DNA from 4 places in the Alicycliphilus soli genome. Region 3 is predicted to be linked to each of the others. Evidence: predicted binding sites of a transcription regulator. Region 3 holds the regulator's gene; each other region holds the start of a gene.
What was found. Region 3 encodes FNR, which switches genes on or off when oxygen is low (the NO sensors DNR and NnrR bind a similar motif). Its sites were predicted from a motif close to TTGATNNNNATCAA; they were not measured.
Positions count from the first base shown of each region.

Region 1: the regulator FNR is predicted to act here: its motif matches at 954-967, upstream of ABUE11_RS09445 (DUF2189 domain-containing protein).
Region 2: the regulator FNR is predicted to act here: its motif matches at 741-754, upstream of ABUE11_RS05100 (tryptophanase).
Region 4: the regulator FNR is predicted to act here: its motif matches at 1,109-1,122, upstream of ABUE11_RS10855 (DASS family sodium-coupled anion symporter).

Region 1 covers NZ_CP160388.1:1,996,750-1,998,949, forward strand. The annotation lists gene ABUE11_RS09440 (arylesterase) at 1-77, shown strand, start outside; gene ABUE11_RS09445 (DUF2189 domain-containing protein) at 88-897, opposite strand; gene ABUE11_RS09450 (PLP-dependent transferase) at 1,175-2,200, opposite strand, start outside.
Region 2 covers NZ_CP160388.1:1,072,884-1,075,083, forward strand. The annotation lists gene ABUE11_RS05095 (peptidase U32 family protein) at 1-628, opposite strand, end outside; gene ABUE11_RS05100 (tryptophanase) at 930-2,200, shown strand, end outside.
Region 3 covers NZ_CP160388.1:2,652,047-2,654,246, forward strand. The annotation lists gene hemN (oxygen-independent coproporphyrinogen III oxidase) at 1-733, opposite strand, end outside; gene fnr (fumarate/nitrate reduction transcriptional regulator Fnr) at 905-1,645, shown strand; gene ABUE11_RS12640 (hypothetical protein) at 1,694-1,981, opposite strand; gene ABUE11_RS12645 (FixH family protein) at 2,073-2,200, opposite strand, start outside.
Region 4 covers NZ_CP160388.1:2,294,455-2,296,654, forward strand. The annotation lists gene queC (7-cyano-7-deazaguanine synthase QueC) at 1-338, opposite strand, end outside; gene ABUE11_RS10850 (7-cyano-7-deazaguanine/7-aminomethyl-7-deazaguanine transporter) at 335-1,006, opposite strand; gene ABUE11_RS10855 (DASS family sodium-coupled anion symporter) at 1,254-2,200, shown strand, end outside.

The DNA.
Region 1 (2,200 bases), 660 kb from region 3:
GCATCCACCCCAACGCCCAGGCCCAGCCGCGCATGCTGGACAACGTCTGGCCCGAGCTGCGCAAGCTGCTCAAGTAGGTCAAGCAGCTCAGGCGCCCTCGGCCTGCGGCGCCGGTGCGGGCCGCGCCACGGCCGCGCGATAGGCATGCCAACTGGCATGGCCCAGCAGCGGCCCGACGACGATCAGGCCCGCCCCCCAGGCCCACAGCGACAGGGCCACGAGCAGCGTGATCAGCGCCCCCCACAGCAGCATGACGCCGGGGTTCTCCAGCACCACGCGGATGCTGGTGATGCCGGCCGTCAGCGCATCGGTGTCGCGGTCAAGAATCATGGGGATGGACACCACCGTGGTGCAGAACACCAACACGGCAAACACCCCACCGACCAACGCGTAGACGAGCACGAACTGCCAGTTCTGCGGGTTGAACACGGCCTGTATGACGCCCGTGGTCGAGGGCATGCCGGTGTTGAAGAACACCGCAAACACGACCAGCGAGGCCCGGCCCCAGAGCAGCTCCAACACGATGAGCACCAGCACCAGCATGCCCATGCTGCCCATGTGACTGTCCCAGCAGGTGATGGACTGGCCGAGCTCGGGCGGCAGGCCCGCCTCGCGCCGGCGGCTGGTTTCGTACAGGCCCATGGCCAGAAACGGCCCCACGAGCAGGCAGCCGCTGGCCAGCGACATGGTGTATTCGGGCTGCGCCCTGAACACCCAGCCCAGCAGCAGCGCCATGGCCCAGAAGCACAGGCCGTAGAACAAGGCAATGCCGGGGGCGGCGCGCAGGTCCTGCACGCCGCGTGCAAGCCAGAGGAAAGGATCGCGCCAGCCCAGGGGGTTGAGCACCAGGGGTGCGGTGGCGGGCCGGGCGGATGCGGGAGCGGAGGTGTCGGACATGGCGCGGTCTCGTCGGCTCGGTGGTGGCGTTGCAGCCACCATAGCCACGGGTGCGCTTGTCGAACATCAAGGAAACTACCACCCCGCCCGCTCCACGGACGGGCGGTGAAGCCCGTCAGAGGCTGTGGGTGTTTCCCTCGTGCCCGAAAGGCGCGCCACAACGCACCCGATCGAGGCGAAAAACGCAGACATAGCCCGAGCTATGGCGAGTATTTGCAACGACGAGCGGGGGTGTTTTGGCGTGCAGGGCGGGCACAGGGGAAAAACGCACAGCCTCTTAGCGCGAAAAGGCCTGCGCCATGGCCTGGGCCAGGTCCTGGCGCAGGTCCTCGACGGCCTCCAGCCCCACGGCAAAACGCACCACCGTGCCGGGCCGTAGCTGAGGCGTGGCGCGCTGGCGCATGCTCGGCAGGTCGTAGGGCATGACCAGGCTCATGGGGCCGCCCCAGCTGTAGCCCAGGCGAAACAGGCGCAGGGCGTCGCAGAACGCATCGACCTCGTCCTGGCCGTGACGCGCGTCGATGACCACGCTGAACAGGCCCGCCGCCGCCCCCTGCGGGCCGCCGGCCTGGCCGCACAGCGCGCGCCAGTGCGCATGGCCCGGGCTGCCTGCCAGTGCCGGATGCAGCACCTGGGCCACGGGCGCCTGCGTGCCCATCCAGCTAGCGAGCTCGCGCGCGGCCGCATCGTGCGCCCGGTAGCGCAGCGCCAGGCTGGGCAGGGAGCGCAGCACCGCCTCGACATCGTTGGCGCCCACGCCCAGGCCCAGGCGCATGTGGGTGAGCTTGAGCCTGAGGTGCAGTGCCTCGTCGCGCGTGATGATGCTGCCCATGAGCACGTCGCCGCCGCCGCTCGGGTACTTGGTCAGCGCATGCACGCTGATGTCCACGCCCAGGCTGCCATCGCCGAGCAGGTCGAACGGCGCAAAGGCCAGGCCCGCGCCCCAGGTGTTGTCCAGCACCGTGGTCACGCCGCGTGCGCGGCAGATGCGCAGCTGCTCGGCAAGGTCGGGGAACTCCAGCGTCACCGAGCCCGGTGCCTCCAGCCACACGAGCCGCGTGGCGTCGCTGATGCGCGCGGCCAGGTCGGCCGGGTCCAGCGGGTCATAGACCTGGTGGCGTATGCCGTAGTGGCGCAGCTCCACCTCGGCCAGGGCCAGATTGGGGCCGTAGGCGTTGTCGGGAATCAGCACCTCGTCGCCCTGGCGCAGCAGCGACAGTGACACGGTGGCGATCGCCGCCAGGCCGCTGGGCGCGAGCAGGCATTGCACGCCCCCTTCCAGCGTGGCCAGGCGCTCCTCGAG
Region 2 (2,200 bases), 1.6 Mb from region 3:
AGCGCACGAACTTGGCCGGCGAGCACACGCCATGGGTGTTGGGCGATTCGCCCGTGGCGTAGGAGGAGAGCGCGCAGCGGCCCTCGACCATCACGCAGAGGCTGCCAAAGCCGAAGACCTCGATCTCCACGGGCGTGCGCTGCACGACCTGCTTGACCTGCTCCAGCGAGAGCACGCGCGGCAGCACGGCGCGCTGGATGTTGAACTGATGGTGGTAGAGGTTGATGGCGTCGTGGTTCGTGGCCGAGCCCTGCACCGACAGGTGCAGGCGCAGGTCCGGGTATTTGTCGCAGGCGTAGCGCATGAGCCCGGGGTCGGCCAGGATGATGGCGTCTATGCCCCAGGCGGCGGCGCGGTCCACGGCGGCGCGCCAGGGCGCGGGGTTGCTCGCCTGCGGATAGGTGTTGAGCGCGAGCAGCACCTTGCGGCCGCGGCCATGGGCGTAGGCAATGCCCGACTGGATCGCGGCCTCGTCGAAGTTCAGCCCGGCGAAGTTGCGCGCGTTGGTCGCATCGCGCAGGCCCAGGTAGACGCAGTCGGCGCCGCCGTCGATGGCGTTCTTCAGCGCCGGCAGGCTGCCCGCGGGGCAGACGAGTTCGGGGGCGGTGGTGCTGGCCGTCGTTGTGATGGGAATGGCTTGTGGGGGACTGACTGATGCGTTCACGGCGGGTTCCGGTGCGGTTCGTGCGGGTCGTTGCTCCGCAGGCCGCACACCTTAGGGCGATGCCAAAGACCACAGCCTGATTTTTGTCAAGAGAGGCGGGTTTTCCGAGGAAAAGCATCGGGAATGCGTCGGTGGCGTTTCCGGGACGGTGGGGCGCGCGGGCCGCGCGAAAAATCGCCGCTCTGTTGGAAATGACCGACACCACGGTCTTGCACGCGGCGCTACCTTCGCGCATGCATCACCACTGACAGCCAAGGTACAGACCATGCCCAAGACCCTGATTGAGCCGTTTCGCATCAAGAGCATCGAGCCCATACGCATGACCACGCGCGCCGAGCGCGAGCGCCTGCTCGAAGAGGCCAAACTCAACGTCTTCAAGCTGCGCGCCGAGGATGTGCTCATCGACTGGCTCACCGATTCCGGCACGGGCGCCATGTCCGCGCACCAATGGGCCGCCATCATGGAGGGCGACGAGAGCTATGCCGGCGCGCGCAGCTACTACCGCCTCGAGAAGGTGATACAGGACATCACCGGCATGCCGCATTTCGTGCCCACGCACCAGGGCCGCGCGGCCGAGAAGGTGCTGTTCACCGCCGTGTGCAAGAAGGGCGACCTGGTGCCCAACAACTGCCACTTCGACACCACGCGCGGCAACCTCGAATACCTGGGCGTGGAGGCCGTCGACCTCGTCATCGCCGAGGGCCTGCAGCCGGCCACCATCCACCCCTTCAAGGGCAATATCGACCTCGAGCGCGCCGAGGCGCTGCTCCAAAAAGAGGGCGCGCGCATCCCGTTCGGCATGCTCACGGTGACCAACAACACGGGCGGCGGCCAGCCCGTGTCCATGGCCAACATCCGCGCCTATGCGCAGCTGCTCAGGAAGCACGGCAAGCCCTTCATCATGGACGTGTGCCGCTTTGCCGAGAACGCCATGTTCATCAAGATGCGCGAGCCGGGCTACGAGCACACCAGCGTGCGCGACATCGCGCGCGAGATGTTCTCCTACGCCGACGGCGCGACCATGAGCGCCAAGAAGGACGGCATGGTCAACATCGGCGGCTTCATCGTGCTCAGGAGCGACGAATGGCTCGATGAGGTGCGCAACGACCTGATCATGATGGAGGGCTTCCCCACCTACGGCGGCATGGCCGGGCGCGACCTGGAGGCGCTGGCCGTGGGGCTGCAGGAGGGGCTCGACGAGGACTACCTGCGCTACCGCCTGCGCACGGCCGAATACCTGGGCGAAAAGCTCGAGGCTGCGGGCGTGGGCTTCGTCAAGCCTACCGGGGGACACGCCGTCTATATTGACGCGCGCACCGTCCTGCCCGACATGCCCGTGCAGCATTACCCGGCCTGGGCGCTGTGCAATGCGCTCTACCTGGAGGGCGGCATTCGCGGCGTGGAGATAGGCTCGGTGATGTTCGGCAAGCGCCTTGACGATGGCACGGAGACCTATCACAGCATGGAACTGGTGCGCCTGGCCTTCCCGCGCCGCATGTACACGCAGAGCCACTTCGACTACGCGGCCGAGGTGAT
Region 3 (2,200 bases):
AGGCATAGAGCGCAATGCGATCAGGACGCAGTTGGGCGACCTGCTCCAAGGTACGGTCGAATGACTCGGGCGTTTGCCTGGGCAAGCCGTAGATCAAGTCCACGTTGACTGATTCAAAGCCCAGCTTGCGCGCACTCTCGACCAGACCAAACACCTTCCCGGCAGGCTGTATCCGATGCACAGCCTTCTGCACTTCGGGATCAAAGTCCTGCACGCCGAAGCTGAGTCTGTTGAAGCCCAGTTCCGCCAGGAGTGCCAGTCGCTGCTCATCCACCGTACGGGGATCCACTTCGATGGAGTACTCCCCCCCAGGCACGAACACGAAGCTCCGCTTGAGCATGCCCATCAATTCCCGCAAACCATCGTCGGACAGGAACGTCGGCGTTCCACCTCCAAAATGCAGCTGGCTCACATGTTGGCCGATGCCGCAGTGCGCGGTATGCAAATCGATCTCACGGCTCAAGTACCGTAGGTACACCTCGGCACGCTCGGGATGCTTGGTGATGATTTTGTTACATGCACAGTAGTAGCAAAGGGACTCGCAAAACGGGATGTGTACATACAGGGACAGCGGCATGGCCTTGGCCACGGACCCGACACGGCGCTGTGCCAGTGCAAGGATGTACTCTTTCTCTCCAAATGCCTCCACAAAGCGATCTGCAGTGGGATAGGAGGTGTAACGCGGCCCCGGAACGTCAAAGCGACGCAGAAGCTCAGTTGTAACGACAGTCATGAAGGGATTCCTTGCGGTTCGAGCGCACTGTGCCGTACAGTCTGGTCAGCGTCCTTGACGTCGATCAAGCATCCGCAATGTCCAATGGACGACAATGCAGCCTTAGATCAAAGTCTTCCAACAAGTTGCGATGCAACCCGCTTCCACAGTGGCCAGGGGCAGGCTCGCATCATGAACCGGATATCCATGCACACTCCTCAGTCCATCAAAGTAGCCTGCTCGAACTGCAACTTGCGCGAGTTGTGCATGCCTGTAGGGCTGGACGAGCAGCAGCTCAAGCGCATCGACGATATCGTCGCGGTGCGCCGCAAGGTCAAACGCGGGGGCACGCTCTTTCGCAATGGCGAGCCCTTCACGTCTCTCTTTGCCATACGCACCGGATTCTTCAAGACCTGCGTGGCCACCGAGGACGGACGCGACCAAGTCACCGGCTTTCAGATGGCAGGTGAGATCATAGGCCTCGACGGAATCGTCAACGATCGACACACCTGCGATGCCGTGGCCCTCGAAGATGCCGAGGTTTGCGTGATGCCATTTGAACGCATCGAGGAGCTGTCGCGCGAATTCACCGCATTGCAGACCCATGTCCACAAGATCATGAGCCGGGAGATTGTGCGGGAACATGGCGTCATGCTTCTGCTCGGAAGCATGCGTGCGGAAGAACGGCTTGCAGCCTTTCTGCTGAACCTGGTGCAGCGTCTTCACGCGCGGGGATTCTCACAGTCGGAACTGGTGCTGCGCATGACCCGCGAGGAGATTGGAAGTTACCTGGGCCTCAAGCTGGAGACGGTGAGCCGCACCTTCTCCAAGTTCGTCGAAGACGGAATTGTCGAAGTCAAGCAACGTCACGTTCGCATTGTGAATACAGAAGCCTTGAAGCGAATCGTGAACAATCAGCAGTCTGGGCACTAGCCAGTTCCGGGCTTCACCTGCCCCCCACACTCAAAGCAAACTGGTGGATCAGGAGGCGTAGTTCGAATCACCATCGCGCCCAGTCCTGCGCGATGAAGGGGAGCCATTGAACTCGAACGGAGAAGCGGCAAGCAGCGTTGTGAGTGCGCCCGAGATCATGATGATCACCCAAAATGCAAAGAATGCGACCGTATAGACAGCCTCTCGCGAGAGCCGGGTTGGCTCGTCAGACCATTGCAGCGCGGCAGGATCAACAAAGGCAAACACCAGCATCTCGAGAACGCCGGCCATCAGGAATGCCGGCCAGGCAATCCACATCAGTCGCTGCACCCACATAGAAGCACCTCCAGATTGACCTGCGAAAGCCTAGCATCAGATGTGCAACCCGTGTCTTCCCGTTTCCCCCTAGGCCGGCCAGCTCGCTGCGTCAGCGAGGCTGGTCTTCCGCCGGCGTAGCCGCATGATTTCTACCCTTGATGGCAGGTGTCATGCTTGCGTCCTGGCTCTTCAGGGTCTCGTTGATATTCAGACCTCTTTGATAATAGTCTTCAGACA
Region 4 (2,200 bases), 360 kb from region 3:
GTGAAGAACAGCAGGTTTCGCCCCGGCACAAAGGTGTTGGGCAGGCCGTCCTGCTGCAGGGTGATGGCCACCTCCTCGGTCATGGCGCTGCCGCCCAGCTGGGCGAGCACATCCACGGTCAGCAGATGATCGGGCCCCAGGCGGCCGGGCCAGGCCATGGCCTGCATGCCGGCGCGCAGGCGCAGGCGGCACTCGAGCTCGGCGCGGTGGCGCTGGCCGTAGTCGAAGCCCAGGGTCTCGACCTCGGCGTAGCGCGACAACGCCCAGGCCAGACAGGTCGCGGAGTCCTGCCCGCCCGAGAGCAGCACCAGGGCGCGGCGCGGCTGCAGCGCGCTCATCGCGCGGCCGCCAGCGGCAGCGGGTCCTGGCGCAGCCAGCGCACGATGGCCGCCAGCACCACGCCATAGGCGGGCACAAAGAGCAGCAGGCTCACGCCGAGCTTGATGACATAGTCCACCCAGGCGATCTCCACCCAGTGCGCGGCCATGAAGGGGTTGGAGCTGCGCCAGAACGCGATGGAGAAGAACGCCGCCGTATCCAGCGCCTGGCCGAACACCGAGGCGGCCGCCGGTGCCAGCCACCAGGCGCGGCTTTGCTGGCGGATGCGGTCGAACACCTGGATGTCCAGCAACTGCCCCAGCACATAGGCGGCAAAGCTCGCAAAGGCGATGCGGAACACGAAGGCGTTGAACTCGGCGAGAGCGCCCCAGCCGTTGAAGGCGGCCTCATGGAACAGCACGCCCACCACATAGGAGGCGAGCAGCGCCGGCACCATGGCGCGCGCGATGACGCGCCGCGCCTGCGCCTTGCCGATGAGCCGCACCGTGAGATCGGTGGCCAGGAAGATGAACGGGAAGCTGAACGCCCCCCAGGTGCTGTGAAAGCCCAGCAGATTGATGGGCAGCTGCACGAGATAGTTGCTGGCGATGACGATGGCGATGTGAAACGCGACCAGCAGGGAGAGGTAGAACGGCACGCGCGACGGCTGTGCCTGAGGCAATGACATGACAGTCCTTTTTGATGGATGGGGGCGAGGGAACCCATGTTGGCGATATTGCCGGGCGGCGATTGTAGGCGCATGCGGCGCCGCCCGCCCGCAGGGCCATGCTTGATGTCCATCAAGAATGCGGCGTTGCGCCACGCCATGAGCCATGCAAGGCCGCCAGCGCGGCACACAATCAATGGCCGCAGAACCGCCGGCCCTGCCGGCACCAACAAAAAGAAAGGAAGCTGCCGTGACATCGTCTCCCGCCATCACTGCCTCGCCCTCACCGGCCGCACCGCCGGCCTCGCCTGCACCCTCCGGCGGCCCCGGCGGACCGACCCTCACGCAGCGCGTCGGGCTGTGGGCCGCCATTGCCGTCCTGCTTGTCATCGGCTTCATGCCGGCCCTGCCGGGGCTGCCACAGGCGGGTCAGATGATGCTGGCCATACTCGCCTTTGCGGTGATTCTGTGGATGACCGAGGCACTGGACTACGCTGTGAGCGCCGTCGTCATCGGCGCGCTGATGATCGTGCTGATGGCCATCAGCCCCGTGCCCGGCAAGGAGGCCGCGGGCGCCATGATGGGCACCAAGGCGGCCCTGCCCTACGCGCTGAGCGGCTTCAGCAACAGCGCCGTGGTGCTGGTGGCGGCGGCCTGCTTCATCGCCGCTGCCATGACGGCCACGCAGCTCGACAAACGCATCGCCCTGCAGGTGCTGTCGTACGTGCCGGCGCGCGCCAACCATGTGGCCATGGGCGCCATCCTGGTGGGTTTTCTGCTGTCGTTCATCGTGCCCAGCGCCACGGCGCGCGTGGCCTGCCTCATGCCCATCATGCTGGGCTTTCTGACGGCCTTCGGCGCCGACAGGCGCAGCAAGTTTGCCGCGCTGGTGGTCATCACCGCGGCCCAGACCGCGAGCGTGTGGAACATCGGCATCAAGACCGCCGCGGCGCAGAACATGGTGGCCATCGGCTTCATCGAAAGGCAGTTCGGCCAGGGCATCACCTGGGGCGAGTGGTTCGTGGCCGGTGCGCCCTATGCCGCCGCGCTGACCTTCGCGCTGTACTTCATCATGACGCGCATGCTCAGGCCCGAGATGGACCATATCGCCGGCGGGCGCGAGGCCATCGGCCAGCAACTGAGCGCCCTGGGTCCGATGACCGCCAGGCAGTGGAAGCTGCTGGGCATCACCCTGGTGCTGCTGGGCTTCTGGGC